Regions from separate parts of the Clostridium sp. MF28 genome, predicted to be linked through region 4. Evidence: riboswitches for the same ligand, from Rfam matches in the RefSeq annotation. Region 4 holds a riboswitch; each other region holds the start of a gene.
The links. A riboswitch is a leader RNA that binds a small molecule or an ion and turns the genes downstream of it on or off. The one in region 4 is predicted to bind cyclic di-GMP.

Region 1 (8,328 bases), 1.2 Mb from region 4:
GAGACAAGCTTTAACTCTACTTATGTCAGTAATGTCTAAACCAAAATTATTATTACTAGATGAGCATACAGCGGCGCTAGATCCTAAAACATCAGAAATAATAATGGATATAACAAGAAATATAGTAAAAGACAGCGGAATAACAACCCTTATGGTTACCCATAATCTTAAACATGCTCTTGAGAATGGTAATAGACTTTTCATGATGCATAGAGGCAAGATTTTAGTTGACGTCAAAGGTGAAGAAAAAGAAAAATTAGATAATAATAAACTTCTTGGACTATTTGAAAAAGCTAATGGAGCAGAAGCTTTAAGCGATAGAACTTTATTTGGATAAACTACCGAAATTATGTGATAGCTTACCGAAAGAAAAGTTATTCTGGTGCTCGGTTGCTAGAGAAAAGGGCTATGGATTTCTAAAAGTAAAAGTTGCATCCATTTTTGCATGCTCCTGAGGCAAAGCTCAGGACAAGCAACAATGGAACAACGTCTACTTAAGAAATCCTATAGCTCTTTTCTCAATGCAACACTACGCAAAAGAATAACTTTTCTTTCTAGTATAGATAATCACTTGAAATTTTTTCCTTATTTTTTGTATTTAAATAATGTTAATATCCTAGATGCAACATGACCTAAAAGCATGCCCCTTATTTCTAGTGTAGATATAAAATAAATTAAAATTCCATTAAAAAATAATAACTATAATGAAGTGGTAAGAAACTTATAGATCTTACTGCTTATTTTTGTTACATATATATCGAAACAAATAACCCCTCATGATGATTCGAAAAAATATCCCAAGAATTGTATCCCTAATTGTGCATTGTGAATTGAAGTAAGAATTGTGAACTGTGCATTGTGAATCGTGAATTGTAAATTGTGCATTGAAGAATGTGAATTTTATAAAAAAACATAACAAGTTTAATTACAAAATATAACTTATGGAAAAATTATTGTAAAATATTTTGTTTTTTTGTGTCTAATTTAAATACTAAGTATAATATAAGAAAAAATTATGATATAATGGTAAATAGTGATGTTATTAAATTTAATTAACTATTTAGGGGGAATATTTTTTTGAGAAGATTAATGAAATTAATGATGTGTGTAATTTTAGACTAAACCTTTACGACTGATTATTTGAAAAAATGATTTAAACCGAAAAAAATGGTACATGCATTTAAAAATAGAAATTATAGGGAGTTTGACAGATGAACGAAGAAAACATAAGAATTGAGGAGTCCATTAGGATCGAAGAAATAATAAATATATTATTAAAAAGATGGAAGATGATACTTTCAATAACTTTACTTGCAACATTAACGGCCGGAATTGTTAGTTTTTTTGTAATTGCACCAAAGTATGAAGCAAGCACAAAAGTATTTATAGGTAAAGAAAAGACAGATAGCAAGGATCAAAATTATAACAATAGTGATATTCAGATGTATCAACAATTATTAAAAACTTATGCAGAGGTTATAAAAACTAATGCCTTAGTTGAAAAAGCTATTAATGCTGAAGGTTTTGATTTAATTTCTAAGGATGTACTTAATGATTTGACTGTTACACCGGCAGCAAACACTCAAATTTTGGAGATAAAATACATAAGTAAGGATAGAAATCTAAGTAAAGAAGTATTAGATTCTATAACAAATCAGTTCATAAAGACATCTACAGAACTTATTCCAAACGGTAATGTAAAAATAGTAGAGCCAGCGGAGCTGCCTGAAAATCCAGCTAGCCCTAATAAGAAATTAAATATTGCTATTGCATTTTTACTTGGACTTATGGTAAGCGTTGGATTAGCGTTTTTATTAGAATTCTTAGATAATACCTTTAAGAGTAAGGATCAATTAGAGCAAATATTAGGAATTCCTGTTATTGGTGCAATTCCTGAAGATTTGGAATAGGAGGATAAAAGATGTTTTCAGCAAGAAAATTACATAAAGCAGTAGAAAATCAGGAATATAGGGGCTTCGTAGTTGAAAAAAAGCCAAAGTCAATAGTATCGGAAGCCTATAGAACATTAAGAACAAATATTCAGTATTCATCATTTGATAAGACAATTAAAACTATTGTAGTTACAAGTGCGGAAGCAGCAGAAGGAAAGTCTACCGTGTCAGGTAATCTTGCATTATCTTTTGCTCAAAATGAAAAAAGAGTTATAATAGTTGATTGTGATTTAAGAAAACCTTCAGTACATAAAAACTTTAAATTATCAAACTTAAGTGGATTATCTGAAGTTCTTATAGGAAAAGAAAATTTAGATAATGTAATACAAAGTCGTAATGAAAATCTTGATATATTAACATCTGGTAAGATTCCACCTAATCCATCAGAAATGTTATCTTCAACTGCAATGACTAATTTAATACAAAAATTAGGGGAGAAATACGATATAGTAATTTTAGATAGTGCTCCACTTCAAGCAGTTACAGATGCTCAAATTCTTTCTACAAAAGCCGATGGAACTATACTTGTTGTAAGAGCGCAAAGAACAAGTAGAGAATCAGTAATTGATGCAAAGAATTTATTAACTAAAGTTGGGGCTAATATATTAGGAACTGTACTTCATGCAGTAGAAAATACTAGGGGTAAATACTACTACTATTATGGAAGCAGTGAAGAAGGTAAGTAGATATCCAAATTTGAACTTAGATTTATATCATAACTTACCGAAATTATAAATATTTTGATTCCGAAAAACTATGAAAATATCGCTGAAGGTTCTAAGCAGCAGGTTGTATCCACTTTAGCATGCGCCGACTTTCCTAGGGAAGCTCGACTCATTACATTCGCTGAGGAAGTTCGAGAACCCAAAATAAAATTTTGGACTCTCACTTCACAAGCTAAAATCGAACAACCTACAGCTAAGAACCTTTAACAGCTCATTTTCAAATGTTTTCTCCACAAATATATTTACAATTTCTAGTAAAGACATGAATTTAAAGTTCTAGCAAATTTGCTTATCTAATAAGTCGGAGGTTTAAATTGGATATATAATTACAGTTTAGCTTCTAATGTAACACTTCCACAAAAGCAAGATTTTTATTTCTAGTATAGAATATATTCAGGCATAGATATGGTTTGGAATATGGATATCTACTTGAAGTGGATTATGAATAAAAATTATAATTTCTAGCGAATTTGTTTATCTAATAAGTCGAAGATTTAAATTGGATATCTATGAAAATTAGTTTTATGAGTATATTTACGGAAAGAAGAGGGAAGCTTTTACTGATTTTTTATTTTTAGAGGAGAGGGATTGTTATGATAGTTGATATTCATTCGCATATAATACCTGGGATTGATGATGGATCTAAGGATATGGAAATGACTTTGGAGATGCTTAGAAATGCGGAAAAAGATGGTGTTAAAGAAATTGTGGCTACTCCTCATTATTTACTTGAGTATGGAGAAGCTACAATTGATGAAGTTAAGAATTATGTGAAGGAAATTAATAATATTTTAGTGAAAGAGAACATAGATATAAAGGTATATAGTGGTCAGGAAGTTTATTATACTGAAAAGATAATAGAATACTATATACAAGGGAATATTGGGACTATAAATGATTCTAGATATATGCTGATTGAATTTCCGATGAGAAAGTTTGATGAAAGTATATTTGACACTCTTTATGAGCTTCAAGTAAGAAATATAGTACCAGTAATTGCACATCCAGAAAGATATATTCCTATTATACAAGATCCTAAGAATATTAATAAGTTTATTAATGAAGGTTATTTATTCCAAGTAAATGCTGGAAGTATAGATGGAAGATTTGGAGAAAAAGTTCAAAGGACAGCTAATGTGCTTCTAAATAATGGGATATATAACTTTATAGGGTCTGATGCTCATAATATTAATAGAAGAAATACTGGTCTTAGTACGGCTTTGGATTTAATAAATAAAAGCACAATCAAGGATGTATTTAAAGATAGTTCTGAAAAAATGCTAAATAATGGGGAGATAAAGTTTTCAGGAGAGAAAATTAAAGAAAAGAAATCGATATTTGGATTTTTTAAAAGATAAATTTATTGTTAAATGTCTAACAATGGGATAAATTTCATGAGATGGATTGTCGAATCAATATTAACAAATTATTAATTATGTGGTATAATCTGTGATAGAGAGACGTTGATCCATATGTTTATCTGGGCACTTTATATATGGTGAGTTATTAGTGCAACCGGCTTTGATTTATGTTAAGGTTGGTTGCTTTTTGTGAATAATAAGGGGAAAATTTGTTCGTTTGGTGATAATGAGCTTTAGGGGGAGTAGTATGCAGCAGTTAGAATTTAACAGTGAGGAAGTTTTGTTTAAAGAACAACTGGAAACGGAAGACAGCAGAATAGGATATTGTTTTTTAAAGAGAACTATGGATGTGTTTTGTTCATCTATTGGACTTATAATTTTAAGCCCAATATTTTTAGTTGTGGCCATTTTAATAAGATTAGAATCAGAAGGAAATTCTATCTTTTCGCAAGAGAGAGTCGGAAGAAATGGCAAAAAATTCAGGATGTATAAATTTAGATCTATGGTGGCCAATGCAGAAGAATTAAAGGACAAGCTAAGTGCTAAAAATGAAATGGCTGGACCAATGTTTAAAATGAAAGAAGATCCAAGGGTAACTAAAATAGGAAGATTCATAAGAAAAACAAGTATAGATGAATTGCCACAATTAGTTAATGTCTTAAAAGGTGAAATGAGTTTAGTTGGACCGAGGCCATCACTTCCAAAAGAAGTAGTGAAATTTGAAGATTGGATGATGGAAAGATTAACAGTTAAACCAGGACTAACTTGCTACTGGCAAGTGTCTGGAAGAAGTGATATTGGCTTTGAAGATTGGATGAGATTAGACGTTAAGTATGTTAGAGAGAGAAATACTCTAGTTGACATAAAGTTAGTTTTAAAAACATTCGGGGTGTTTTTTGGTGATGAACATGCGAGATAGATTCATTTGGGCAGAGTTTGATCTGTGACTCAATAAATATAGAGAAATATTGTCGTAATTTTAATAAAAAAGTTTCAGATATGGTAATGGCATCTAAATTTATATCGAGTTAGCAACTATTTAATGTCCATAGATTTTATAGAAAAAGAATTCGAAGGGTAGAGGATAATGGAGACTAAGAAAAAGAAGATTTTATATATTGTTGAAGCCATGGGCGGAGGTGTGTTTACATACATCGTTGATCTCGCTAATGAGCTAGTTAATGAGTATGATATGTACATTGCATACGCGGTACGTCCACAGACTCCATCAGATTATAAGGATAATTTCGATAAGAGAATCCATTTGATCGAGGTTAAGAATTTTGGTAGAGTAATTAATCCTGTGAAAGACATAAAAGCTCTTAGAGAAGTAAAAGCGATTGTCAAGAAGGTTAATCCAGATATTATTCATCTCCACAGCAGTAAAGCGGGGGTAATTGGAAGACTTGCTTTTAATGGTAAGAAAAATCCTTTGTTTTATACGCCTCATGGTTATAGTTTCTTGATGCAGAACTACAAATTTGCAAAGAGAATGATGTTTAAGATAATTGAAGCTGTATGTGCTAAAAGAAAATGCACGACCATCAGTTGCAGCGAGGGTGAGCATCAAGAGACTTTGAAACTTACCAAGCGTGCTACTTATGTAAACAACGCAGTCAATCTAAATGATTTGCAGAAGATGATTGATCAGGTGGAAGTGAAAGAACATCCTTATACAGTGTTTACGCTGGGGCGTATTTGCCATCAGAAGAATCCTGCGCTATTTAATAAGGTTGCGGAGGCTATGCCGGATGTAAAGTTTCTTTGGATTGGTGAGGGTGAACTAAGAGAAGAATTAAAAGCACCTAATATTGAAGTTACCGGGTGGACTGAGCGAGGAGAGGCGTTAAGAATGTCTATGAATGCAGATGCATTTATCCTGACTTCTTTGTGGGAAGGCTTGCCGATGAGTTTGCTTGAGTCCATGTATATGAAGAAGCCTTGTGTGATTAATAATGTGATCGGAAATAATGATGTTATCCACAATGGTGATAATGGTTATGTCAGTGATTCTGTTGAGGATTTTGTTAGGGGAATTAATGCGATAAGAGAAGGAAGAGCACAGGAATATGTAGAAAAGGCTTACAATGACATGTTTGAACTTTATGATATTAAGGCTCAAGCAAGATCATACATTGAAATTTACGAAAAAACAATTCTAGGAGGAGTATATGAGTATGAAGGGAAAAAGATGAGGTTTTTGGAGCGCTTGGTACAGAAAGATTCTTTATTGAGATAACACCACCTATCAATCCCACGCAGTCCTGAAGCCTATAACCAGAATGACATGCATGAAACGGGTATTCGTTAAAGATAATTGCTCCATGAGCGCAAAATGAGTTCTCTGAGTTTTGTATTCTCAAAAGTATTTCTATATTTCAAGAAGGCTTAGAGCATGGATTCATAGTTTTCTCAGATGAGGGTGGGTATTGATTAGAATGATTCATAGATTGGAATCCAGTCGCCGAAGCTGGAATAAATTTGTAAAGGTACAATAAGTAATGAAGGCTATAGCGTAGATGGGAGTCATTTGAATCTTAGCGGTAAAAAATGGAAAAGGATGAGATTAAAATACGAATTCATATTTTAATAGAAAGGATTTACGAGGAATGAATAAATATGTGATTATACCTGGATGTTCGGATTTAAACAGAGGAGATCAAGCACTTGTATGGGAGACTAAACGATTCGCAGAGGATTGCGGATTTAATGGTGAATTTTATCTGACTTCAGAAAGAAATGAGCCTATCGAGCAGAGTAAAGGAAAAGGCTTAAAAATAATTCAACCGATTCTTGAGCATCCTTCTAGAAAATTTAAAAACAAAGAAAATATAAGTTATACAAAAAAACTGAAGATTATGTGGGGGATTGTATCTATATTTGACTTAATTGGAAGTCTTTTAATTCTCTGGAGCCCTACAAGAGAATTAGCAAAGTTGTTTTTAAGTAAAGAGAAAAGGTATGCTGTTAAGATAATGGAGCAGAGCGAGGCAGTATTTATGAAAGGTGGCGGATTACTGCAGACTTATGGAGGCTTGTATTCAACCTATAGCATGTATTTTTGGGTATATCCTATGTTGCTTGCACATAAACTGAAAAAGCCAGTTTATGTTATGCCTAATTCGTTTGGTCCTTTTAAGGGGCCGTTCGTAAAAAACATTGCAAGGGCAGCTCTTAAAAAGTGTAAGGTTCTTACTTCTAGAGAAACACTATCTGAAGATATGGTGAAGAATCAATTGAGATTAGATATTATCAATTGTCCAGACTTGGCTTTTACATTACCAAAGGCTGAGCTTGTTAAAGAGAAAATCTTTAGAGAATATAATCTTCCAACAGATAGAAAATTGGTTGCAATAACAATGCGTCCATATCGTTTTCCATCTGCAACTGATCCAGAGCTAGCTTATAAAATTTTTAAAGTAGAAATGGCTGCTTTTTTTGAATGGCTTTATGATCAAGGATATATGCCGGTAATAGTGGAGCATACATTGGCGGTTAATGCACATGAAAATGATGGTGCTTGTATTAAAGATGTTACCGCCATGGTAAGTGATGAGAAATATCGCTTTATTTCGGATACCTCATATGATTGCTATGATCTTAAAACCATATATAGTTATTGTGATTATATTGTAGGAACACGTTTCCATTCAGTTATTTTTTCTTTTGGCAGTGATACTCCAGGAATTGCAATTGCATATACAGGAAATAAATCTCAGGGAATCATGCATGATATTGGTCTTGATGATTTTGTGATTGAAATCGGAGATGTTCGTGCGGAACTTTTGAAGAAGAAATTTAAGGCATTAACTGAGAATGAGTCTGAAGTAAAGAATAAAATTAATAATTATAGAATAATGGCTGAATCATCCCGTGCGGAATTAATTGAAGCCTGTAGAAAGTAAAGGAAAGATCGAATGAAACTAGTATTTGCTCATGACCATAAATTAAGAAAAATAGATGGTAAATATTTCACACTAGGAGGATTGCGAGATACTATCACAGACAGATATATGGAATTTTTTGATGAACTGACAATCTTTTGCCGTGCAATTGAAAAACAGCCATATGACACACAGTTATTTGAATTAAAAAATCCAGCGATTACTATAAAACCGGTTTCTGATGGGTCCCTTATGCTTTCAAGAGAAACAAAGGCAATGATGGAAGAAGAAATAAAAAATGCTGATGCATTGATTGTGAAACTTCATAGCAAAATTGCGGAGCAGGCAATCTATTATGCAAGAAAGTATAATGTACCTTATTTGGTAGAATCGGTAGGCTGTCCGT
Region 2 (8,328 bases), 2.1 Mb from region 4:
TTAGCAAAGGAGCATAATATACCAATTAGACATATTAAGGTAATTGGAGAAGAAAAGTATGAAAGCATTAAAACAACAACTAAGTTTGATGATAGTTTCTATAATATTTCTATGATTGAACCCCAAATGTTAATAAACCTTTTGGAAGATAATATTAATGTAGATTCTTTAGAAATTATGTGCCACCCAGGATATCTTGATTCTAAGATTATTAGTAGTAGTTCATATGCATATCCAATAGTAAAGGAATTAGAAACATTAACTAATAAAGAAGTAATACAGTTTATTAATGAAAAAAACATCGAATTAATAAATTTTAAAGATATATAACTAAAAATTATTGTTATATATAAAGCAAAACATTTAAAGGTGCCAATTACTAGGAAATAGTAGTTAGGGCTTTTCGTAAAGATATTGTTAGAATATTGATAAATAGTATTTTACAATTACGGTGCTCTATATTTAATAAAAACACAACTGTACTAGTACAGTTGTGTTTTTATATTATTGAATAGAAGATTATATTGAGTTACGATATAGAAAACAGATCTGTTAGAATTTTATGAAAATAAGAGAAAATACAATTTTTATATAAAGAATAGAAGAGGAAATTTCTTATAAGAGTATCTAAATAAATTGCTTAAAGAATAAAAAATAAGTATACCAAATATGAACAAATGCTTAAATTATTAAATCAAAATTTAAAAATGATTATGCTTATATTTTATAATATATAGGAGGATATCTGATGGAAAAAGGAATTAAAATAGTAACAATTGGTGGGGGATCGAGCTATACTCCAGAATTAGTGGAAGGATTTATAAAAAGGTATAATGAACTTCCGGTAAGGGAATTATGGCTAGTTGATATTGAAAGCGGAAAAGAAAAATTAGATATTGTAGGGAAATTAGCTAAAAGAATGGTTAAAAAAGCTGGCGTACCTATGGAAATTCATTTGACTTTAGACAGAAGAGAGGCACTAAAGGATGCGGATTTTGTAACTACACAATTAAGAGTTGGTCTGTTAGATGCTAGGATTCAGGATGAAAGAATACCATTAAGCCATGGCGTAATAGGACAAGAAACAAATGGTGCAGGAGGTATGTTTAAAGCATTAAGAACAATACCTGTGATTTTAGATATAGATAAAGATATGTCAGAGCTATGTCCAAATGCATGGCTTATAAATTTTACAAATCCTGCAGGAATGGTAACAGAGGCTCTTCTTAGGTATGGAAAAAATAAAAAAGTTATTGGATTATGTAATGTTCCAATTGGTATGGAAAAAGCAGTAGCGGACATGCTTGAAGTAGATCATAACAGAATTACTATGGATTTCATGGGATTGAATCATATGGTATTTGGTAGAGAAATTTATTTAGATGGTGAAAAAATTACTGATAAAGTAGTAGACTCACTAGCAGAAGGTAAACTGGGGTCAATTGTAAAAAATATTCAAGATTTAGAGTGGAATCCAGAATTTATTAAAGCTCTTAGAATGATGCCATGCCCTTATCATAGGTATTACTTTCAAACAGCAGATATGCTTGAAGAAGAGTTAAAAGAATTTTCTAAGGGAGAAACTAGAGCAGAAGTAGTTAAGAGATTAGAAAATGATTTATTTGAACTATACAAAGATGAAAATTTAGATATTAAGCCACCGCAATTAGAAAAAAGAGGTGGAGCATATTATTCAGATGCAGCTTGCAGATTAATTAACTCTATTTATAACAACAAGGGAGATATTCAACCAGTTAATACTAAAAACAATGGGGCTATTGAAGGAATAGAGAATGACTCAGCAGTCGAAATTTCATGTATTATAACCAAGGATGGACCTAAACCTATTGCTATGGGGAAATTACCAGTAAGTGTAAATGGATTGGTTCAAACAATAAAATCATTTGAACGTCTAGTGGTTGAAGCAGCAGTTGAAGGGGATTATCATAAAGCACTTCTTGCATTAACTATTAATCCATTAATTCCATCAGAGAAAATGGCAAAAATATTATTGGATGAATTACTAGAGGCACATAAAGATTATTTACCACAATTTGCTTAATATAATAAAAGATTTAAGGGAGAGAATATAACCCTTAGATCTTTTATTATTGTATTTGTGATAATTTTAATATTTCATCATAAATAATATTTAATGCTAATTTCAAATCAGCAGAATTAATTCTAGCGATACTAAGTCTTAGACTATTGTCAAAATTCTCTGTATTATAGTATGATGCTGAATTATGGGCTAGAAAGATATTTTTGCTTTTTAAGTTGTCTAATAATTTATTACAGCTGATATGAGGAGCTAATCTTATAGTAGAATAATAACCAGAACTTCCGCCAAGTATCTTAACTAAATTTGAGTCCCAAGTAGAAGTTATTTTCCTAAATAATTTTAAAGTGTCCTTTAAATTGTTAGAAAGAATAGTTACATGCTTATTATATATAGAGCTTTTTATATATGATTCAAGTGTTGCTTGAGACACCAATGATGGCATGTAATATGAAAAATAATATGAGTATCTCATCCATTCCCTAAAGCCATTAATTAAATCATCAGGAATTATAGCTACACCAATTCTTATATAAGGTATTGTCTTTGAAAAGCTTCTAAGGTATATACAATTCCTAAAATCCGAGTAATAGTAAAGAGGTGAATATCTTGACAAGGTGCTTAAATCTGAAAAATAATCATCTTCGATAATATATACATTGTAAGTATGGGCAAGCTTCATTATTGCTTTTCTTTGATTTAATGAATAATAAGTGCCTAAAGGGTTATGATTTCTAGGAATCGTATAAAAGAATTTAATATTTTGGGTTTTAAATATTTCTTCAAGTTTATATAAATTAATTCCATTCTCATCTCTTTTTATAGTTTTAACTTTCATATTCTCATACTTTAAAAAGTTTATATAATAAGTATAAGATGGATCCTCGATAAGTATAGTATCATTGCCGTTTGGAAATTCCATCTTTGAAAAAAGAGTTAATACTTGTAGAATACCTTGAGATAGAATTAAATTTTTGCTTTTAGAATATATATCATCCTTCATAAGTAAATCAGTTAACAGTTCACGTAGAGAAGGAAGTCCTTCTAAATCCATATTTAGAGACATGTTGCCATGGAGCTCTAAGGCTGAGTTTAGACAATGCTGAATGTCCTTTATTGGGATATTGCTAACTAAAGAGTTACCAGTCGATAGGTCATAAATATTAGTTTGATTTGTATTAAAACGTACAAGGTTATCAGCAACGTAAAATCCACTCTGAGGTGAAGAGTAAACTATATGTTCATTGCATAGGTTATCGTAGGCTTTAATCACAGTTCCTTTACTGCATTTGTATTCTTTGCAGAGGGATGTAATTGATGGTAGTTTAGCACCTTGAGGCATTTGATCAAGTATTATTTTTTGTTTTATATCACATGAAATTTGTTCGTATATCTTCAACAATTTAATCCCCCCTTAAATTTTTATAAAATTAGTTTAACATATATTAGGTTGTTGAATAAACAGAATTTGTAAAAAATAAATAAGTCATCCCTTTGTGATATAATAATTTCGCGAAAAACCCAAATATATCACATAAGGAATGACTCAAATATGATTATATCATCAAATATTAAAAGTGAAAATGACCATTATAAAATTTTTGAAGCTGTTAAAATTGCATTTGCTAAATTAAATTCGAATATTAAAAGTACTAAAGGGCGACCACGTAAGTATTCAGATGAACAAATAGTTGCATGTATATTATATGGCGTTAAAAGTAGTATTTTCAGTTTAAGAGAGCTTGAATATCGTATAAAGCAAGACTATGTGTTTCAGTCTATAATTCAACTCAATCAAGTACCAGATTATTCTACATTCTCATTAAGAACTAAAATTTTAGAGAAACATATATATTATGGTATTTATGCTATGCTTGTTGAACTTATCAATCCTGAAACTAGACTGTGTGCAATAGATGGAACTGCTTTAAGAAGTTCAAAATACGATAGCGAAGCTAAATCCGGTAAGGGTACCCGCCTTGGATATTATAAAGGTTATAAATTACACTGTATTGCAGCAGTTAGTGATATTATAATTCCTCTAGTTTTTTATTTAACAACAGCTAATGTTTATGATAATCAAGTCTCAGATTTACTATATGAAGCTAAAATTTATAATCCATTTTTAATACTTGCAGATGCAGCATATGATTCATTAGAAGGTTTGAAATTGCTTCTAGCTTAGAATTTAATTTGTTAACTGATATAAATATGCGTAAGGCTAAAAGTATTGAGTCATTTACTGATAAACGATATGAAAATGCTTTGTTTATTCAATCTCCTATTGGATCAAAATTATATAAAAACAGATTGAAAATAGAGCAATTATTCTCTGTATTAAAGGGATTATATAACTTAGAAAACCCAAGGCTTTATGGGCAAGCCCGATACGAACGTCATATAAAATGGGTCTTATTAGCGTACTTAATAGATGAATTTAACAAAAAGCAGCAAGGAATAAAAACTAGAAAATATCCTTGGAATATATAATTTCTAAGAATATTTTCTTAAATAACCATTTGTAAAAATTAGTTATTCAACAACCTAATATATATATAATTTTATAAATAATCTCTAAATGACTATTCGAAAGCATAATATATAATTTCTATTTGAAAATATTACATGATAAGTTCACTTAAAAATAATTTGAGTAATATAGGACGAAAAAATGATGCGATGTTGTATTTAATGTTAATAATTATATATATTAATACATTTATTTGTATTAAGTTTAAAAATTCGATATTTTAATGAAAGAATATGTTATAATTTTCTTGTTAAAATGGAGAATATTTAAATAAAAATTGAAGTTGGAAATAAGATAATGTAGACAATATATAGTAAAAAATAATCAGTAAATTATATATAGTTAATAAGTAGGATGATTTGTTTAAAAACAAACTATTTAGTATTAGTAGTTTAGGAGAAAGCAATGGAAAAGAATTCAGTTGGATATACCAAAGTTATAAAAACGATAAGAAAAAGATATATGTTAGCATTGTGCATAATTATTTTGGCATTATTACTAAGTCAAATAATAGTGCAATATAATATAAATAATGAAATGAGCTATTCTCGGATAATCAATAAAGATTAAAAATAATAGAAGATTCAGATGGTAAAACATATAAACTAGAAATAAGTTTTGGATCAACTAGCTATAAGCTGAGTGAAGCAGATAATTTAGAGGAGCTGTTAAGGAAAGCTGATTATAAAATGTATGAAAATAAGAAGTTAAAAAAGGTTTCTAGGTAATGAAATATATGCCTCTTATAATCTCAATGAAGGAGGTATATATTTCATTATAAATCTGGAACACGTGTGCAAAAAGCGTTATTTAATTAAGATACATATGAAAGGCAAGCTACATGCAAAAGTGAAGATTATATAATGAATAAGAATTTAAGCATGGTAGGAGAAAGTAAAAATGATAAAATATTTACAATCTAAAACTCTTAAAATGGCATTATCAGCTACAATAGCAATTATTATATCAAATTATGTTGGTTTACAATTTGGAGTGACTTCAGGAATTATTGCAATCCTAAGTATTCAAGATACAAAAAAAGAATCTTTATTAGTTGCAGGGAGAAGAATAATTGCTTCTGCATTAGCCATTCTTTTGTCGTTTATGCTATATTTATTACTTGGAAATAACCCAATCATATTCGGATTATTTTTAATTATATTTATACAAACAACAATAATTTTAAAAATAGAGGAAGGAATGGTAGTTGGATCTGTATTATCAACACATTTACTTACAAGCACAAATATAAATATTTCATGGATTATAAACGAAGCACAATTAACTGTAATAGGAATTGGAGTAGCAATGATGTTTAATTTATATACCGCATCATTGGAAGAACAATTTGAAAAAAACAAAGAAAGAATAGAAGATTATTATAGAGCTATATTATCAGATATGGCAGTAAGCCTTGTTACTCAAGCTGTACCAATTTATGAAAAGCAAATATCAGTGAGCGTTGAGGAATTAATTAATAAGTCTAAATTTATGGCGCAGATAATAAATAATAACCATTTATTTAAAAAAAATGATTATTATTTGAGTTATATAGAGATGAGAATAATACAGCTAGATACAATGAAAAGAATGAAGAGGCATTTCTCGAGATTTTATATGACTTATGATCAAACTAGAATATTATCAGAATTTACAAATGAAGTTGCAATGAATCTTAAGGAAGATAATGATTGTGTAGAGCTTATAGATAAACTAAATTTGCTTAGGAAAGATTATGAAAAAATGGATTTGCCTAAAAATCGAAACGAATTTGAAAATAGAGCGTTATTATTTCAGTTTTTGAATGATTTAGAAGATTTCCTAGTTATTAAGAAAGAATTCAAGGAATCTTTTCAAAATAAGTAGAAATTATAAATATAACTTACTAAAATTAGTTTTAATGCCATTAATGGTAAAAATATTGGTATAAATATTGAAATTTATCAAAAATAAGTGTAAAATTATGCATATCATATGCATTGATAATAGCACACTTGCCGAAAGGTAGGGCCGCAAAGCTATGGGTCTAAAGAAATTCATTTTCAATGATTGCCAGGTTGCCAAAATGTAGTTATATAAACATTAGTCATTTGTTTATTTTTGGTGCCTATTAATAATTAATAGGTACCTTTTTATTTTGATACAAAATCATTGAAATATGTGTATATGGTAACAATTTAAATAAAGAAAGGTTAGGTGTAGTAAATGAAAAAGTATCAACTGTCTTTGGACAAAGCAAAAAAGGAGATTAATATAAGGATATGGGGAATGTTTGAACCAAACGATGCTAATAGTTTTGTTGAAGATTTTAGAAAAGAACTATCTCCTATACAAACTTCAGAATATGTATTGAATTTTGACGCAAGAGAGTTAAACGTTTCAAGACAAGAGATGTTACCAATGTTAGAAGGATGTTTTCAAATGTACAAGGCTTGCAAGTTTGTAAAGGTTATAGCAAATGTTGGTAGCAATATTACTTTAAAGATGCAATTATCAAGAATAAGTAGGAACACTGGATTGGTAATTGAAATAATTTAAAATGATACATAATTTATAATATTAAATTGAATTACATTAGCTAGGAGATTATTATGGGAATAAGACTAAGTTGTATTGATGTTTGTCATGCATCAGAAGTTGTTTCAAATGATATTTATTTAAAACATTTTGAAAAACAAGATAAAGATGTAGAACATTTATTAGTAGATATAATGGGTAGAGATAAACGATTTATGTTTAATGAACAGGAGACAACTTTATCTCTAGCAGTAAAAGTAGCAAAATCAGTATTAGATAAGGCTAACTTGACAGGTAGTGATATAGATGTACTAGTTTATTCATCTATATTATCGGAATATGTAGCACCAGCAACATCTATTTTAATACATAAGGAATTAAATGCAGGAAGAAATGTAATGTGTTTTGATATGAATGCTAATTGTGCTGGCATGACTGTTGCATTAGAGAATATGTCAAATTATTTAGAATCGTCGAAGCGAGCTAAAAGAGCATTAATTATTGGTTGTGATGATGTTGATTCATTAGCTGACCCAAATAATGAGCTTTGCTATGGAAATTATGGACATGCTGCATGTGCAATAATTTTAGAAAAAGTTGAAGAAGAGTGTGGGATAGTTGATGCAGAATATTATATAAACACAGAGGAAAGTCATAACATTATGTATCCAAGTGAAGGATTCTCTAATTTTTTCAAATCAAAAGATGTAAGCGAACTTTATCTGAAATGGTTGCCATTTGATGGTGGGGCATGTGTTTATCCCGCAGCAGAGATTGCTAAAAAGATGCTGAAGAAAAATGGCTTAGAAAATGAAGATATTAAGATGTTTTGCTTTTCTCAGTTTGCGTTTATAAATATAAAAAATATAAGACAACTTTTAGATATAGGAGAAGATAAGAGTATCTATATAGGAAATAAATATGGATATACTGGAACTACTAGCCCTTTCATAGCATTGTATGAATCGATAAAGGAAGGTAAAGTTAAAAGAGGTGACTATGTAATTTTCTGGACTATTGGATCTGGTTCTCAGAGTATAGTTATGTTATATAAATATTAATATTAGAAAACGCACTTCATAAATATAACCTTCTGTAGTAAAATCTATAGAAGGTTATATTTATGAGTTTGATGCTATCATATGAAATGCAAGTAAATATACTTCGGATAAATATATATTAGAATATCACTAATTTAAGAATAAATGCTTATAAAGAATTT
Region 3 (8,328 bases), 360 kb from region 4:
TATTTATATGAAATTAAATAAAAGTTTTTTATAATTCACATATCATGATAAATTATTCATACATCTACTATGATCCTATTCTCTTATTCATTAACTAAAAAGACCCTTTCGGGTCTTTTTAAAATTATTCAATTGGGTCATCGAAGCCTAAAATGTTAGTAAATAGATATCCACTTGCATATGAAACCAATACTCCTATTAAGAACACCCCAATTTTCCCATTTGCAATTAACAATGCTAAAGGTAATCCTGATACGCCCATAGCAACTGCTCCTACTTTAAATATAGCCATTGCTGCACCACCTACTGCAGCTCCTAAACAAGCTCCAACAAATGGTTTACCAAGTGGTAAAGTTATTCCATATATTAATGGTTCTCCTATTCCTAAAAATCCTGGTACTAATCCATTTTTAGCAATTTTCTTTAGTCTTTCATTTTTTGTTTTTCTTAGTACAGCTATAGTTGCTCCTACCTGTGCCATTCCTGCTGTTGCTAGTATAGGCAATAATACAGTATACCCAACATTCGCTATTAAATCTGCATGTATTGGAGTTAAAGCCTGATGCATTCCTGTCATAACTAGTGGTAAGAATAAACCTCCTGATACAGCACCTGATATAACTGCTATAAGAATATTATCTGATGCTATTGTTTTTGCAACTAAGAATCCTATACTATCTGAAATAGCTCCTCCAACTGGTTGAAGGATAAATAGTGCCGCTAATGCTGAAACTGAAAGTGTAACTAATGGAGTAACAAACAAATCTAATACATCTGGCACAACTTTTCTGCATGCTTTTTCAATGAAACAAGCTAACACTACTACTAATATTACTGATATAACCCCTCCACGTCCTGGAGTTAACTTTTGTCCAAAAAGAGTTATGTTTGCAAGAGTTGCTGATGAAAGAATTCCGCCTAATACTCCACCGAGCATTGGCATTTGTGAGCCAAATTCTTTTGCTGCATTTACACCAACTAAAACTGATAATATAGAAAATACTCCATTTCCTATAAGCCCTATAATTTGAGCAGCTGTTGTTTTTGTATAAGCATCTTTAAAATACACTCCTGCAATATTATTTATTGCAAGCACAAGGCCACAAGCCACAAATAATGGAATCAAAGGAATGAAGACATTTCCTAGTTTTTTAAGAATATTCTTAAACTTAGTATCATTCTTTTCCTTCAATTTAGCCTTTGTTTCAGCTACTGCATCTTCTCCTATAACTACCTTTGTCCCTACTAATTTCTTTACTTCTTCAGTTACTTTATTAACCTTTCCTGGTCCATAAATAACTTGTAGTTGTTCTTTTGTCTCAACTATACCAAGAACTCCTTCTGATTTCTTAATTGCTTCTATATTAGCTTTTGAAAAGTTATTTAATTCAAATCTACAGCGTGTCATACAATTAGTAACTGATTTTACATTATCTTTGCCTCCGACTAATTCTACTAATTTTATAGCAATCTCTTTATTTGTCATAAATCTCCTCTCCTTTACTTATTATCTATTTCTTGTAACGCTTTAGCTATATAACCTTTATTTTTATCCAATTTAATTCTCGCCTCATCTTTATTTAGCTTTGAAAGTATCATAAATATTGCTAGTTTGACATCGTAATCTGTTTTATTTAGTGCTTCTGTTGCCTCTTCCATGTTTATACCCGTTGCTTTACAAACTATTCCTTTAGCTCTTTCAATTAGCTTTTCATTTGTAGCTCTTAAATCTACCATTAGATTTCCATATACTTTTCCAAGCTTAATCATGACACCAGTTGATATCATATTTAATACTAGCTTTTGAGCTGTCCCAGACTTTAGTCTCGTTGAACCTGTTACAACTTCCGGACCAACTACTGGTGCAATTGAAATATGGGCCTCCTTTGCAACATCTGAATTTTCATTACAAGTCACTGAAACTGTTAACGCACCGATTTCATCAGCATACCTCAATCCTCCTATAACATAAGGGGTTCTTCCGGAGGCTGCTAGTCCTATTATTGTATCATTCTCTGTTATATTTTTACTCTTTAAATCTTCCACTGCTAATTCTTCTGAATCCTCTGCTCCCTCTTTTGCTCTAAATATAGCTTCTTTTCCCCCAGCTATAATTCCTTGCACCAATTCTTCTGAAACTCCATATGTTGGTGGACATTCTGAGGCATCTAATACGCCAAGCCTTCCTGATGTTCCTGCACCTATATAAATTAATCTTCCTCCTCTATGAATTCTTTCAGCTATCATATCTATAGCTTTTGCTATTTTAGGAATCTCTTTTTCTACAGCGTTTGCTACCTTTTTATCCTCATCATTCATGATTTTTACCATTTCTAAAGTCGATACTTTATCTATATTTATTGTAGTTTCATTTCTGCTTTCAGTTGTTAGATTTTTTAAATTTAAACTATCCACATTCATCGCCTCCATATAAAACATTTAATTTTGACTACGTTTTCACTTGATATATACATCATAACATTTTTGAAATTTTGTTTCAATATATTTTAAAAAATATATTATTTTGTTTCTAAAATATAATTTAATTATATCATCTGTTCTCTATGCCTCTAGGTTTAACAAATTTCTTTATACAATTTTGTTATATTAATTCTAAACAACCTTAATAAAAACCGCTTAAATGCCTTGTGTAAATACTAATACAAATTATCTATAAACATTAGCCTAAATTATCATAAAAATCTCTTGCATAAGAAATTTAAATATGTTATTATATCTTCACGGCCTAAGAACAAATGATATTAAGTTGTTCAAGTAGGCTTATATATTGATTATAAATTCTGGAATATTCGTTAAGCTCTTATTTTGAACCTACACTTAAAATACGGGAGTTCAATTATCTAGATGTGGAAATGTACTTTCATATGAGTCCTTTTACGGCTTTGAAGGCGATTGAATCATCTGTGAGAGCACCCACCTATCGAAGGATAGGGGTCAAAATTAGAGTACCGGTATTTTGGATATTATATAGGACATTCTATGCCAATGCTTAATGTTAAGCATTGGCTTTTTATTTTCATGAATTAAAACTAAAATAAATGTTTAAGAGCTCAAATTAATCTCTGCTCTTTTTAGTAATTATTTTTATTATCCACATATGTGAATATAGCCTCTATATCTGCATTTATAATATTTTCTCCTGCTTCAATAGGGGTAGTATTACTGGTAGATTTAAGAGTCATTACTAGTGGTGTACTAGTGGTCTCATTTTGTTCATTTATTTGAATTGGTATAATATTCAACTTTACTTTAAGTTGATCAGCTACAACTCGTGCTTTATTTTGAGCATCTTGTAGAGCTCTTCTTAACGCTTCATAATAATACTTTGTTTCATCTGAGACAATAAAGATAATCCCAGTTAATGAATTTGCACCATTGCTTACTGCAGTATCAATTACTGCACCTACATTATTAATATTACTAATTAAAATCTTCAAATTGTTTATTACTTCATATCCTCTAAAAACCTGCTTTCCATTGATGTAATCATAATTTGGCCGTATGCTATAATTTTCGGTTTGTATATTCTTAAGAGGTATTCCCAATGCTCTTATACTATTTATAACTTCTTGAGTTATCTTAGCATTCTCCTCCTGCGCAACTTCCAATTGCAAATCTTCAGTTATAACTCCAACGACTATTTCTGCTAAATCTGGTTTTACACTTACCGTTCCTTTTCCTATAACTTTTAGCTTATTAGATGAGCATTGATCATCGTTAAAATCATTTAAGCTATAGATACCGCCCTGCCCTAAAGTATGCATCTCATTTTCCCCTTCAAAAAATTAATCATTAATTCATAATATGATGAATCACTCGAAATGTCTCTAAGCTACATACATCAATCTTTGGAATACTTTATGGTTAGAAAAAGTCTTAAATTCATCTCAAATTTAAGGCTTAAATATACTTTACTGAATTCAAGATCCTAAAAAGAATAATGCTTTTCCACCACTTCTCTTGTAAATCCATAATCAATGATGACTGGCTTTCCATCAATCATTCCCCAACTGCTTTTCCTACAAAAATCCCCCAATAACAACCTATAATTTTTCTTTATTTCTTGCAATTCCTGAGTTTTTAAAAATTCATCCCTATTCGATACATTAAAATACTTCCATACATATAAAATATCACTTATCTTGCTTGCTTTTTGCATTATAAGTAAGCTAAAGTCACTTGAAACTTGTATAACTTTTGCAAATAACTTAGTATGATCATTATCCGAAATGATATATTCAGCTTTATTTTGTGCTATTCCAGCCTTATTTTTTGCTATCTTCAAAACATATCCATTTCCTAAATCGAATGCTTTCCTGCCAGAACCTGAACCAATATATTTATAATAGCCTTGTTTTATATTAAGCATAACTTTATCAAAATCAATAGTCATTCTAGCACCTACTCATAACTATATTTTAATCTATTCGAACTCTACATATTACATTACTCTATTCTATTAAAATTTGTTCTTATTAAACTAAACTTTATTTTTATTAGTGCTATGCAATTTCTTATATAGATTAAAATAATAAATCAACATTTGAATCTCTAGCAAACCAAGTGCTCAATTAAGAGCATAATATAGAAACTTAATTGCAATATATTATATATACTTATAAAATATTTTGTTAATCCATTGGTTTTATATGCATATATTAAGCACAACCAATATTGTTAACTACATTTTCATATCGAGTTGACAATATTAAATATTAATTATATACTTGTCTTGAAATTATTTAATAAATTGGGGCGTGGTAAAATTATATGGAAAAATTAGCAGAAGAAATTATTAACGGAAGACGATTAACTAGATCTGACGATTTAGAATTTTTATTAACTTGTGATTTAAAGAAAATTTGTGATGGTGCTAATAAAATTCGTAAAACACTATGCGGAGAAAGCGTGGACCTTTGTACAATTATTAATGGTCGCAGTGGAAAATGCAGCGAGAACTGTAAGTTTTGTGCTCAATCAAACCACCACAAAACAGAAATTAAAGAATATGATTTTTTAGATCCTAATGTAATTTTAAAAGACTGCAAAAAAAATGAAGCTAATGGTGTACATAGATACTCTATTGTTACAGCAGGAAGAGCTTTAGTTGGGAGCGATTTTGATAAAGCTGTACAAGCATACAAAATGATGAATAAAGAATGTTCCATCAACCTATGTGCATCTCACGGTTTTTTAAGCGAAGAACAATTTGTACTTTTAAAAGAAGCAGGAGTCACAATGTACCATGCAAACATAGAAACTTCTAAAAGAAACTTTCATAATATTTGTACTACTCATTCATATGATGACAAGATTAAAGAAATTAAACTAGCGCAAAATGCAGGTTTAAAAGTTTGTTCCGGTGGTATTATAGGAATGGGTGAAACTTGGTATGACAGAATTGACATGGCTATAAGCTTATCAGAACTTGGAGTTATATCTATACCAATAAATATATTAATGCCTATCAAAGGTACTCCATTAGAAAATTTAAAGAGGATTTCTAATGACGATATCTTAAGAACGATTGCTATTTTTCGTTACATAAATCCAACAGCTTATATTCGTATGGCTGCCGGAAGAACTTATTTTGAAGATGGCGGCATAGAAATTTTTCAATCTGGAGCTAATGCAACGATAACTGGTGATATGCTGACTACTGTAGGTAACAATACATGCCAAGATAAAATAATGTTGCAAACACTCGGTTTTTTAATTAAAAAAGAATTATAGAAAAGAAATATAATATATAAAGGAGATTTAAAATTATGGAAAATATACGTAGAACTAACGCACGTCAGTTAACAATAATCGGAATAATGAGTGCTTTTATATGTACATCTGCACCATTTTCAATTCCTATTGGTATAGTACCAATTACATTAACAAATTTGGCAATTTACCTTACTATATATATAATTGGAAAAAAGGAAGGAACAATTAGTTATCTTATTTATCTTCTCATAGGTGCATTGGGATTGCCCGTTTTTTCAGGATTCTCTGGTGGATTTACTAAATTAGCAGGGCCAACAGGTGGATATTTAATTGGATTCGCTTTTATGGCATTTATAAGTGGAATATTCATTGACAAATTTCCTAATAAAATTTTTATGTGCTTTTTAGGTATGCTGATAGGTACACTAGTAACCTACATGCTCGGAACAGTATGGCTAGCATATGTTGCACATCTACCATTTAATAAGGCTCTAACAATTGGTGTTCTTCCATTTATTCCTGCTGACCTCGCAAAGATGGTAGTTGCATCACTAATAGGGCCTCAGATTAGAAAAAGAATTAAAAGCGCTGGATTATAATAGTTAAAATATATATATTCGCTAAAAAGGATTTTCTTTAAATTATAACATTAAAGAAAGTCCTTTATATTATAAATCATTCAAATTCACTTCTACTTTTTTCTAACTTCTCTAAGTATTCTCTCACTTATCTCTTCAACTTCTTCATTATTCAATCCTTTTCTTTTAATAGCATTAGCAAATATATTTGTTATTTGTTCCCAATCACTAATTTTCTCTGAATGTAATTTTATCTCCTCTAATAGCTCATATACCTTTTTATTTATACCATTACTCTCCTCGTCAAATCTACCATATTATTATAACAAAAAAATAAGAATCATAAACAATATTTCTAATGTCCATGATTCTTATTAATTAAACCTCTTTATGAGAAAAGTCTGTAATTATTTTATTATCATCATCTTCCGTTTTCTTTATTTTGCCTAATTTAATCTTAATAGTTAGTGTCATGTCTTCCCTCTTCCTACATATTAATTAACGTGAATAATTAATCTTTATATAAGTATTATTTATTATTTTATAATTGAACTTCGCTTTTATACTATCAATACTCGATATCTTTTCAATATAGTACATATCTGCTAAAGTTAAATCTCTTAACTCTGCAACAAATTCAAATTTAGAACACTTTTCCAAATTATCATTTATAACTTTCATGATTTCATTATGTATCTTCATAGCATATCACCTCTCATATATATTAACTTTAAAAAACTATTTTATTTACTTTTAACTCTATTATGTTTAGTTCAAAAATATAAAAAACCAATCAAAACTAATTAAAAAAATTAATTAGTTTTGATTGGTGGGTTGCATCATTAACTCCAAATTCTCAAGATGCCCAAATACAGAGAATTTTTCACAGTTCCCAATCTTTGTATATTTATGTTACTTTATGTCTTTCTATGTATATATTATAACAATAATATAAGAAAAATCAACATTAAATGCAATATTTACCTTACAATAATTGTTACATATTTAAAGGTAATTATTAAATGTATAAAAAATTTTATTTACTGTCCTTAAATATCATATTTAAGTTTATTTTAATATAATGTTTATATTGAATTAACATATTTGTTATAATCTTGTAATAATTATCAGCTATAATAAGAAAATAAGATAATTTCTTATTAACTATTTATCCTTCTATATAAAATCGTTTATGGGTAACTTATTTATGTATTGTAATAAGTTACCCTTATTAATTTTATAATTCTCATATAGATATCCAAATTTAAAACTAAACTTATGTGATAACTTACCGAAATCATAAACTATACTTAGACTATGAAATGTCTTCCAACCAGAAATGAGTAATATACTTTTGTGGAATGTTTCATTGGTAATTTTGATGGATGTGATTCTTTGGCTATAAGTTGTTCCAAATGTGCTAGTTCAAAGCTTGTTCTTTGAGACTAGCACTTTGGGTGCAACTTTTATAGCCTTAGAATCACCCATCAGAATTACCTAGAAACTGGAACAAAAGTATGTTACTCATTTCAGCGAGTTATATGCATAAGTTAAGGTCTTAGTTGGGTTATCTATATTTCTTTATACAATTTATAATCTTAACTTTAGGTTATTACTAATAACACATCATTTAAATTAATATATCTTTTATAAAAAAACAGCATCCCCCATAATTTTCATAAAAAATTATGTAGAATACTGTTTAATGAATGTTATCATTCCCTGAATTTATGAATACTTTATATTAATACAACTTAGTATTTTCAATATTTTTAAAGTTTTCTACCCATTATCACACCCATGGCTGATGCCATCATAAGTCCTCTAGTCCATCCACTTGAGTCACCTAAACAATGTAAGCCTTTTATATTAGTTTCGAAATTTTTATCTAAATCAATTCTATTACTGTAGAATTTTATTTCTGGGCCATATAATAATGTTTCTCTGCTTGCAAATCCTGGAACTACTGTATCCATGGCTTGTATGAAGTTTAAAATATTTGTCATAGTTCTAT
Region 4 (8,328 bases):
TCTAAAAAAATACATTTGCTGTATCAATTGTTACATTATGTAACAAACCTCACTTGTTATATATCGCAATAAATTATATAATCACTAAAAATAAAATATTCTATATTAATATTTATACAAAAAAATCGCATACAACTGTTGAGCCATAGATTTTACTAGAACATAAATTTCCCAAAAATAAAACAAAGCCAAATAAACATTCTACTAAAATGAATATTTGGCCCTACATACATTCTAAAAATTTAAATTCCTTATATTTTTTCAAAGCGCCTGGATAAAACAATTCTATATATTATTCAGAACTTATATATTTCTAGACTTTAAATTTATTTGCCATTTCTATCATGCTATCAGCCATCTCTGATGTGTCTTTTGCCTGATTAGTAACATTATCTACTGAGGCGCTAGTTTCGCTGATACTTGCAAATATCTCTTCTACACTAGAAGCTGATTGCTGTGATTTTGACGAAATATTTACTATAGCATTATTGACTTTAGATACATTATCTGCAATTTTAATTGCTGACTCAGCAATCTCTTTTGACATTTCATTCACAACTTCAGCATCTTTTTCATATTGATTTCCTATAGACTTCAACATTTCGTAATCTGGTCTAACCTGACTATCAATAAATCTCAATATATCTTTAGTATTATTAGTAAAGTTTTCAATAACACTTCCAACTGTACCTATATTTTTCTTTATATCTATAACTGTTTCTGATGACTTCTCAGCTAATTTTCTAACTTCCTCTGCAACTACAGCAAATCCTCGACCTGCATCCCCTGCATTAGCAGCCTCTATGGATGCGTTAAGTGCTAGAAGATTAGTTTGTTCAGCTATTTGACCAATAGCTTCTGCCATTTTTTCTATTTCTTTAACTATCTTTATATCCTCAATTGCTTTTTTAATCTTAATTTCTTTTTCATTATATAGGCTTATTGCATTATTAGATGATGCTTCTGCTTTTTCTTTTACATTTACCGCTCTCTTCATAATTTCATCTGAATCTAATTCTCTCTTTTCAGCATTTCTGCTAAGGTCATCTGTCAGCTTTTCTATTTCCATTGTATATGAACTAACATCTTGAGTTGCCGCACTTAAATTCATGCTTGCATCAGCAATTTCATGAGTTACAGTTTTAATATTATTCATAGTTGCAGACATTTCTTCCATTGTTGAAGTTAGATCTTCATTTGAAATTCTGACATTTTTCATACGATTAGTAAGTTCCATAATAAGATTTTTCACGTCTAATACAGCAATATTCAATGCTTTTGACATATTACCTATTTCATCATATGCATTTATATTTATTTTCTCAGTAAGATCTCCTTCCGCTAAACCATTAGCAAAATTAACTATGCTGTTTATTCTCTTTCTTAACCAAATTGCTAATCCACCACTTAATATGGCTAATATCAATGCTGAAATAACAATAAATATTGCAAGAAATTTAAACGAATTTTTAAAAACTGCGTTACTTGATTCTGATGTTGCTTTGGCCGCATCAATATTTTCATTTATTACAACATTTATATCATTTGCTATCTCTTCTCTTAAAGTAAAATACTCCGAATTATATAATGTAATAGCTTCCTCATAATTATTGTCAGTAACATCCTTTATTATCTTTGTTCTTATATCCCTATACCTAGTTAATGAATCTTTAACTTTTTTATAATCAGCTTCTTCTTTTTCACTAGAATAAGGTATTTTTTCAATTTCTTCAAAAGTTTTATTATTTAAATCAGATAAATCTGCTAAATCTTTTTGTGCCTCATCTATATCATTTTTAAAATTACTATTAATAATATGTTCCATATCAGATAGTCCTAAGTTAATATTACTTTTTACTACGTATAACTTTTGAAGTCTCATTAAATTATTATTATAAATTTTATCTGTATTTATATTTAGTTTGTTCATGCTAAATAGACCAGCTATGCCGACTAAAACTAAGAATACAGTACATATCACACTACTTCCTATTAATTTTTGGGATATTTTCATTTTCTTAAACATTGTATTTATCCTTCCCTTCGTCCTTTAAGATATAAAAGTTATCATGTTTAATCCCAATACCTAATTCCATAATCATTCTATAAACTACTAAGCTTAATCACTTATTTTTACATAAATATCAAAAACTAATAAGCAATTTACTTATACTCTAAATTATACCACAAAATTCACTCAATTTACATGAATCCGATAATTATTCTCATATTGTTTAATTCATTTCCTTTAAAAATAGATATGATAAAAGTTCCACGAGAAAAAATGGATTCAATTTCCATCCGCTGATTATTTTCAATCTTGTTAAATAGATTCCTATGTAACTTTTTCACACTCTTAACCTCATTACAATTTTCCAAAAACAAAAAACAATCTCCTCATCTTTTAATAGAGACTGTTTTTAATTTAGTATAATTCTCTAACTAAATATTTTTTTCTAATTTATTATATCAACAATATCAAACATTGCTGTCATTTCTATAAATACTTGTTTTTTGCAACAAAACTCTCTTTTTGAAATATGACAATTAGCAATTGCTTTGCTCGAGTTATCAGATTTATATTTCTCCAGCTTTTCTTGAAGTTCTTCAAGACATAGATCGTGAATTGCTTTAATAATATCTTCTTCCCATATACAAGCCGGGTAACTATTTATCACTTTTATTTTCATTAATTTCACCTCGTATTAATAATGGGGTGTAAAATCCAATAAATATTAACTACTGAATAATATTTATTATATAATAATCAGATGAAATTAATATTGTGACTGAAACATCAATGCATTGTAAATTACTACTCTTTAGCATATTATGCTTTAAATAAATTTAGAAATCCCCTGTAAATTTATCATCAATTTACAGGGGATTTACTGTTAGTAGGTATAGTAAAATATAGGAGTGTTATGTAACCACATATTAAGGGGTATATGGGAATCAATTTTTACACACTCAATATATTATTCGTTAATAAATATAATTTTCTGACATAAAACATAAATTTTTCTGATAAAAAGTATATTCTCATTGTTATCAATCATAAATTTTATTATCCCTTTATAATTGAAAGGAGTACTTAGTAAATCTCGAAATATTATTATTTTGTCATTACTTTTTTTATTTTTATGTATAATATCTTTAAATTTCGCAAATAATTATTAGTGAAAATATTACTTTTCAACTACACCAAAAGAGATAGCATTTATTAATCTAACTGCTATCTCTTTTCACATTAAAGATCAGTTTCTAAAACTCCTATCATTTTTTTGATTTAATTACTTATACCTATTAGCAATTTTAGAATATTTATCCTAAAATTTAATACTATTCCAATGAAAAATAATATAATATTATTTTTTTTTGCCATTTGCACCTTTTTTATATTTTTATTGTTGAATTAAAACAGTTTATGTCGTATAATGTTAATGTAAATATACAATTTACTTATATTGAAATTTTTCCTAGAGTTTTGATATAGTATTTTCTTTTTTTACCAATTAGAGTAAGGGAGTGTCGCAAAATGATTAAATTTTAATCAGGAGCGATGCTCCTTTTCGGTTTAAGCCAGCAAATCTCCAAATATTTGAAATACAATATTAATTATTTAAAGAATTCTGATTTTTAAGCACACTAAAATAAGCCTAGTTAATTTATTCCATAATTAGGCAGTAGGTTTCAATTCATGAAGATGATTCTGAGTTTTTTCATTTTGTATTTTTGAATGTAATTTGTTAATATTGTAACCAAAACAAAGCAAAATAAATTCAGTTTGAACGCTATTTTTTCCACGTGTTAAAAATCTATTGAATTCATAATCACTTTTTAGAACTTCAAATGCTCCTTCGACCTGAATAGATCTATTCATTCTTAATTTAGTTCCAAATTCAGTTGTAATATTTTTATAGGATATTTCACGCTTTTCCACAAAAGTTTTTGAAACCTGCATTTTTCTATTTCCTTTTGCTTTTGTGCATTTTACTTTGTAATCGCAATTATCACAGTTTTCGCATTCATACACAGTTACTTCTGATTTGTATCCACTTGCGGATTTTCTATAAATAATAGAGGTAGGTATTAATTTTCTATTGTTATGACAAATATAAAAATCCGATTCAGCATCATATTTCATATTTTCGCGCTTACTTATATCATTTTTAAAACTTCTTTTTTTCCACTTCTCATAAGTTTGTGGTTTTATATAAGGAGTTTGCTTATTTGATTCTAAGAATAAATAGTTTTCTTCGCTTTCATAACCTGAGTCTGCAATTATATTAAGATATTTACGACCAATTTTTTCTTTCATATTATTAAGCATAGGTATTAATGTTGCTATATCATTTCTATCATCAAATATTCCGACGCCGGTTACGTATTCACTTTCAACTGCGATTTGCACATTATATGCAGGTTTTAATTGACTATTTCTCATATGATCATCTTTCATATGCATGAAAGTTGCGTCTGGATCAGTTTTAGAATAACTATTTCTTTTTGAAAATATTTTTTTACTCAAATTATATTTTTCTTCTCTCTCTTTATATTCAGATAGTTGCTCTGTCCACTTTTGAATTTTGGTTTTTCTTTTACCAATTCCATGAACAAACTCTATGTTTCTTTTCTTTTTTTCATATTCAAGCCATTGAAGAATTTTATCAATATCATCTATTAATGTTTCTTTCTGAACAGTAAATTTTTTTAATTCTCCAAGGTTAATATTTTCTAAAAGAACAAGAATTTTATCAAACATTTTTTCTTCATTTTTTAAAATAGTTTTTTTCCAAACAAATGTATAACGATTAGCATTCGCTTCGATTTTAGTACCATCAATAAATGCATTTTCAAATAGTATTTCATTTTGATTTGCTAAATAATTAACTTGTTGATAAAATAAATCTTCAATTACCTCATTTGAAATATAGTCTTTACGAAATCTACTGATTGTAGCATGATCCGGTGCCTTATAACATTGAAGTAACCACTTAAAATTTATATCTCTTTTGCATGCTTTTTCGATTTTCCTGCTTGAATAAATATTTTGAGAATAAGCATATGATATTATTTTGAACATAATTTTAGGTTCCACTGCCGGTTTTCTTCCAACGGAAGAGTACGCCTTATACAACTTCGTGTAATCTAATCCCTCCAATACATGGCTTAGCAAGCGGACTGAATCATCTGATGGTATTAAATTTTCTAGATTTAATGGTAATATAAGTTGAAAATTATCATTAATCTCAGTATAATCTTTATTGTGTAATTTGGTTTTTAGCATAAGTAAATTATACAATGAATGTGAGTTCTTCGGAATTCACATTTTTTATATCTAAAAAAATGAGCCGCTACAAAACTAACTATGTTAGTTTTGCAACAGCCCCTTATTTTTTTAACTCACAACATCATCTGCCCATTTTATAGCATCTATATAGGCTTCTGCAAGCTTATTATCATTAACCCCTATTTCCTTAGTATAAAACTCAACATTTTCCCACTGACCCTTTTCATAGTTAATAGCCAATTTCAATATTTTATTCAAGTAATTATCTTTTTCAATTAGTCCTTCCTTTATTTCATCATCTATATATAATTCTTTTAAGATCACTTCAATTGAACAATTTAAAATTGCGTCCATAACTGAAAATAATCCTACCATATAAGCTGAATAAACATTATTTTTATACTCACTCATATTACATATTAATTCACATAACTTCGCTCTCTGCAATGAGACTTTTATAAGTTCATCTGTGTTATTTTCCTTTAGATCATTTAGCAGAACTACATATAACCATTTTATAATCTCTTTTCTTCCCAAAAGTGCAATAGCATATTTTATAGATCTTACTTCATTCTTTAGGCAGTATGCAGACGAATTTATCAATTTGATTATTTTATATGATAAACCTAAATCCTTTATTATTAGTTCCTCTAATTTATTAAAATCAAAATCGTCTTTATTAATTAACTTTAAAATTTTTATTGCTGTATCTTTGTTAGTCGGAATGTTTTTTCTGGAAAGCACTATTGGTTTACTAAAATAATATCCTTGAAAGTATGAATATCCTAGTTTCAAAGCCTCATCATATTCTTCTTTGTTCTCTACTTTTTCAGCTAAAAACTTTATTTTATTATTTATTTTTTTTAGTTCAAATACTTTCTTTCTTTCTCCCCCTGTAGTGATTTTAAAATCTATCTTTATAATATCAGCTATTTCTATTAATTTAATATATTTAGTATGGAATACAAAATCATCTAATGCTAATATAAATCCTCTTTTCTTAAGTCTTTTACACGCATCCACAATTTCATCATTTGGTTCTATATTTTCTAAAATTTCTATCACAACATATTCTTTAGGAAGTATGGTTGCTATTTCTTTCTTTATCAATTCTTCAGTAAAATTTATAAATGCCTTCTTGTTATCAGTAATATCTTTGAAGTCAAATGTATAAAATGTATTAGCTATAACCTTTAAAGTTGCTTCATCCCCATTAGTATTGTTATAGAAATTATTTTGTCCATTTCTAAATAGAAGTTCATATGCAACAACTTCATTTTTCCTGTTAAATATAGGCTGTCTAGCTACAAAAATATCCATAACAGTCTCATCCCCTTCATTAATACTTATATACCTCTTAATTTAACCCTTACTGTAGCTGTAGTATAATTGTAATTCATAAAAATTGAAATCTTCTCTCAATGAGCTTACTTACGTAATGCTTAAACTTAAGATATATAAGTTCTTATTTATATATAAATCAAGTAAATTTTTTCACATAAAAAACCAATTAAAACTAACTAATAAAATAATTAATTAATCTTAATTGGTCGGTTGCACAACTAGCTCCAAACCCTTAAAGTGCCCACTTAGAAAGAATTCTTCATAGCTTCCAATTGTAATATAATACATTAATATGTACTCATTTCATATATATGAAATATTATCATCAATCTATAATAAAATCAACAAATAATATCATTAAGAATACTAAATTAGAGATTTTTAAGGAAATTTTAAGATTATTTCCTCTTTTTATAGAGACATTATTTTTATTTTAAAAATAACTTTTCTTAAATATCGTCTAAAATTATAAACAAAAAAAGATTAGTTACATCTATATTTCCTTGTAACTAATCTTCTTAATATATAATATGTTAAATGCTATCTACTTAAATATTCATCTATTGCTGCAGCAGCTTTCTTTCCTGCTCCCATTGCTAAAATAACAGTTGCAGCACCAGTAACTGCATCTCCACCAGCATAAACACCTTCTTTAGTTGTTAATCCATCTTCACTAGCAACTAAACAAGATCTACCATTGATTTCTAAACCTTTAGTAGTTGATGAAATTAATGGATTTGGTGAAGTTCCAAGTGACATTATTACTGTATCTACGTCTAACACAAACTCTGAATTTTCCTTAACTACAGGTTTTCTTCTTCCTGAAGCATCTGGTTCTCCAAGTTCCATTTTAACGCATTTCATTCCTTTAACCCATCCATTTTCATCTGTTAAGATTTCTGTTGGATTAGTTAAAACATCAAATATTACTCCTTCTTCTTTAGCGTGATGTACTTCTTCTGCTCTTGCTGGAAGCTCTGATTCACCTCTTCTATATACTATATGAGCTTCTGCACCAAGTCTTAAAGCAGTTCTTGCTGCATCCATAGCAACATTTCCTCCGCCAACTATAGCAACTTTTTTACCTGCTTTAACTGGAGTATCATATTCTTCTTTAAAAGCTTTCATTAAGTTTACTCTTGTTAAAAACTCATTAGCTGAAAATACACCATTTGCATTTTCTCCTGGTATTCCCATAAACTTTGGAAGACCTGCTCCTGATCCAATGAATACAGCTTCAAAATTTTCATCTTCAATTAATTGATCTATAGTTATTGTTCTTCCCACAATTACATTAGTTTCAATTGTTACTCCAAGCTTCTTTATGTTTTCAATTTCTGCTTTAACAACATCATCCTTTGGTAATCTAAATTCAGGTATTCCATAAACTAGAACTCCACCCGCTTCATGTAGTGCTTCAAATATAGTTACATCATAACCTTTTTTAGCTAGGTCTCCTGCACAAGTAAGACCAGCAGGGCCACTTCCAATTACCGCAACTTTCTTCCCTTTAGAAGGTTCTGTTTGTGATAAATCTACTTTATTTTTTCTTGACCAGTCTGCGGTAAACATTTCTAATTTACCTATAGCTACAGCTTCACCTTTAATTCCTAGTACACAGTTACCTTCACATTGATTTTCTTGTGGACATACTCTTCCACAAACCGCTGGAAGTGCACTATATTTTGCTA

Region 1: linked by a shared signal. The riboswitch ahead of AXY43_RS20425 (sugar transferase) and the one ahead of AXY43_RS26040 (EAL and HDOD domain-containing protein) in region 4 are both predicted to bind cyclic di-GMP.
Region 2: linked by a shared signal. The riboswitch ahead of AXY43_RS08515 (hypothetical protein) and the one ahead of AXY43_RS26040 (EAL and HDOD domain-containing protein) in region 4 are both predicted to bind cyclic di-GMP.
Region 3: linked by a shared signal. The riboswitch ahead of AXY43_RS24530 (hypothetical protein) and the one ahead of AXY43_RS26040 (EAL and HDOD domain-containing protein) in region 4 are both predicted to bind cyclic di-GMP.

The regions. Positions count from the first base shown of each region.
Region 1 is NZ_CP014331.1:4,657,038-4,665,365, forward strand. It holds gene AXY43_RS20405 (ABC transporter ATP-binding protein) at 1-337, shown strand, start outside; gene AXY43_RS28550 (hypothetical protein) at 330-455, shown strand; gene AXY43_RS20410 (YveK family protein) at 1,212-1,910, shown strand; gene AXY43_RS20415 (CpsD/CapB family tyrosine-protein kinase) at 1,922-2,638, shown strand; gene AXY43_RS20420 (tyrosine-protein phosphatase) at 3,271-4,035, shown strand; cyclic di-GMP riboswitch class II at 4,125-4,207, shown strand; gene AXY43_RS20425 (sugar transferase) at 4,286-4,957, shown strand; gene AXY43_RS20430 (glycosyltransferase) at 5,126-6,277, shown strand; gene AXY43_RS20435 (polysaccharide pyruvyl transferase family protein) at 6,648-7,943, shown strand; gene AXY43_RS20440 (glycosyltransferase) at 7,956-8,328, shown strand, end outside.
Region 2 is NZ_CP014331.1:1,895,915-1,904,242, reverse strand. It holds gene chbG (chitin disaccharide deacetylase) at 1-330, shown strand, start outside; gene AXY43_RS08535 (6-phospho-beta-glucosidase) at 749-2,062, shown strand; gene AXY43_RS08530 (PLP-dependent aminotransferase family protein) at 2,109-3,458, opposite strand; partial or broken gene AXY43_RS08525 (transposase) at 3,612-4,549, shown strand; gene AXY43_RS27795 (hypothetical protein) at 4,995-5,159, shown strand; gene AXY43_RS28735 (diguanylate cyclase) at 5,162-5,317, shown strand; gene AXY43_RS08520 (aromatic acid exporter family protein) at 5,490-6,455, shown strand; cyclic di-GMP riboswitch class I at 6,567-6,654, shown strand; gene AXY43_RS08515 (hypothetical protein) at 6,816-7,127, shown strand; gene AXY43_RS08510 (3-oxoacyl-[acyl-carrier-protein] synthase III C-terminal domain-containing protein) at 7,181-8,167, shown strand.
Region 3 is NZ_CP014331.1:5,538,277-5,546,604, reverse strand. It holds gene AXY43_RS24565 (PTS transporter subunit EIIC) at 125-1,486, opposite strand; gene murQ (N-acetylmuramic acid 6-phosphate etherase) at 1,501-2,421, opposite strand; RNA gene ssrS (6S RNA) at 2,796-2,988, shown strand; gene AXY43_RS24550 (SIMPL domain-containing protein) at 3,093-3,785, opposite strand; gene AXY43_RS24545 (hypothetical protein) at 3,950-4,414, opposite strand; gene bioB (biotin synthase BioB) at 4,792-5,754, shown strand; gene AXY43_RS24535 (biotin transporter BioY) at 5,790-6,335, shown strand; gene AXY43_RS24530 (hypothetical protein) at 6,813-7,016, opposite strand; cyclic di-GMP riboswitch class II at 7,134-7,217, opposite strand; gene AXY43_RS24525 (NAD(P)/FAD-dependent oxidoreductase) at 8,087-8,328, opposite strand, start outside.
Region 4 is NZ_CP014331.1:5,902,114-5,910,441, reverse strand. It holds gene AXY43_RS26060 (methyl-accepting chemotaxis protein) at 314-2,026, opposite strand; gene AXY43_RS26050 (hypothetical protein) at 2,457-2,690, opposite strand; gene AXY43_RS26045 (IS1182 family transposase) at 3,680-5,290, opposite strand; gene AXY43_RS26040 (EAL and HDOD domain-containing protein) at 5,402-6,613, opposite strand; cyclic di-GMP riboswitch class II at 6,833-6,916, opposite strand; gene gltA (NADPH-dependent glutamate synthase) at 7,178-8,328, opposite strand, start outside.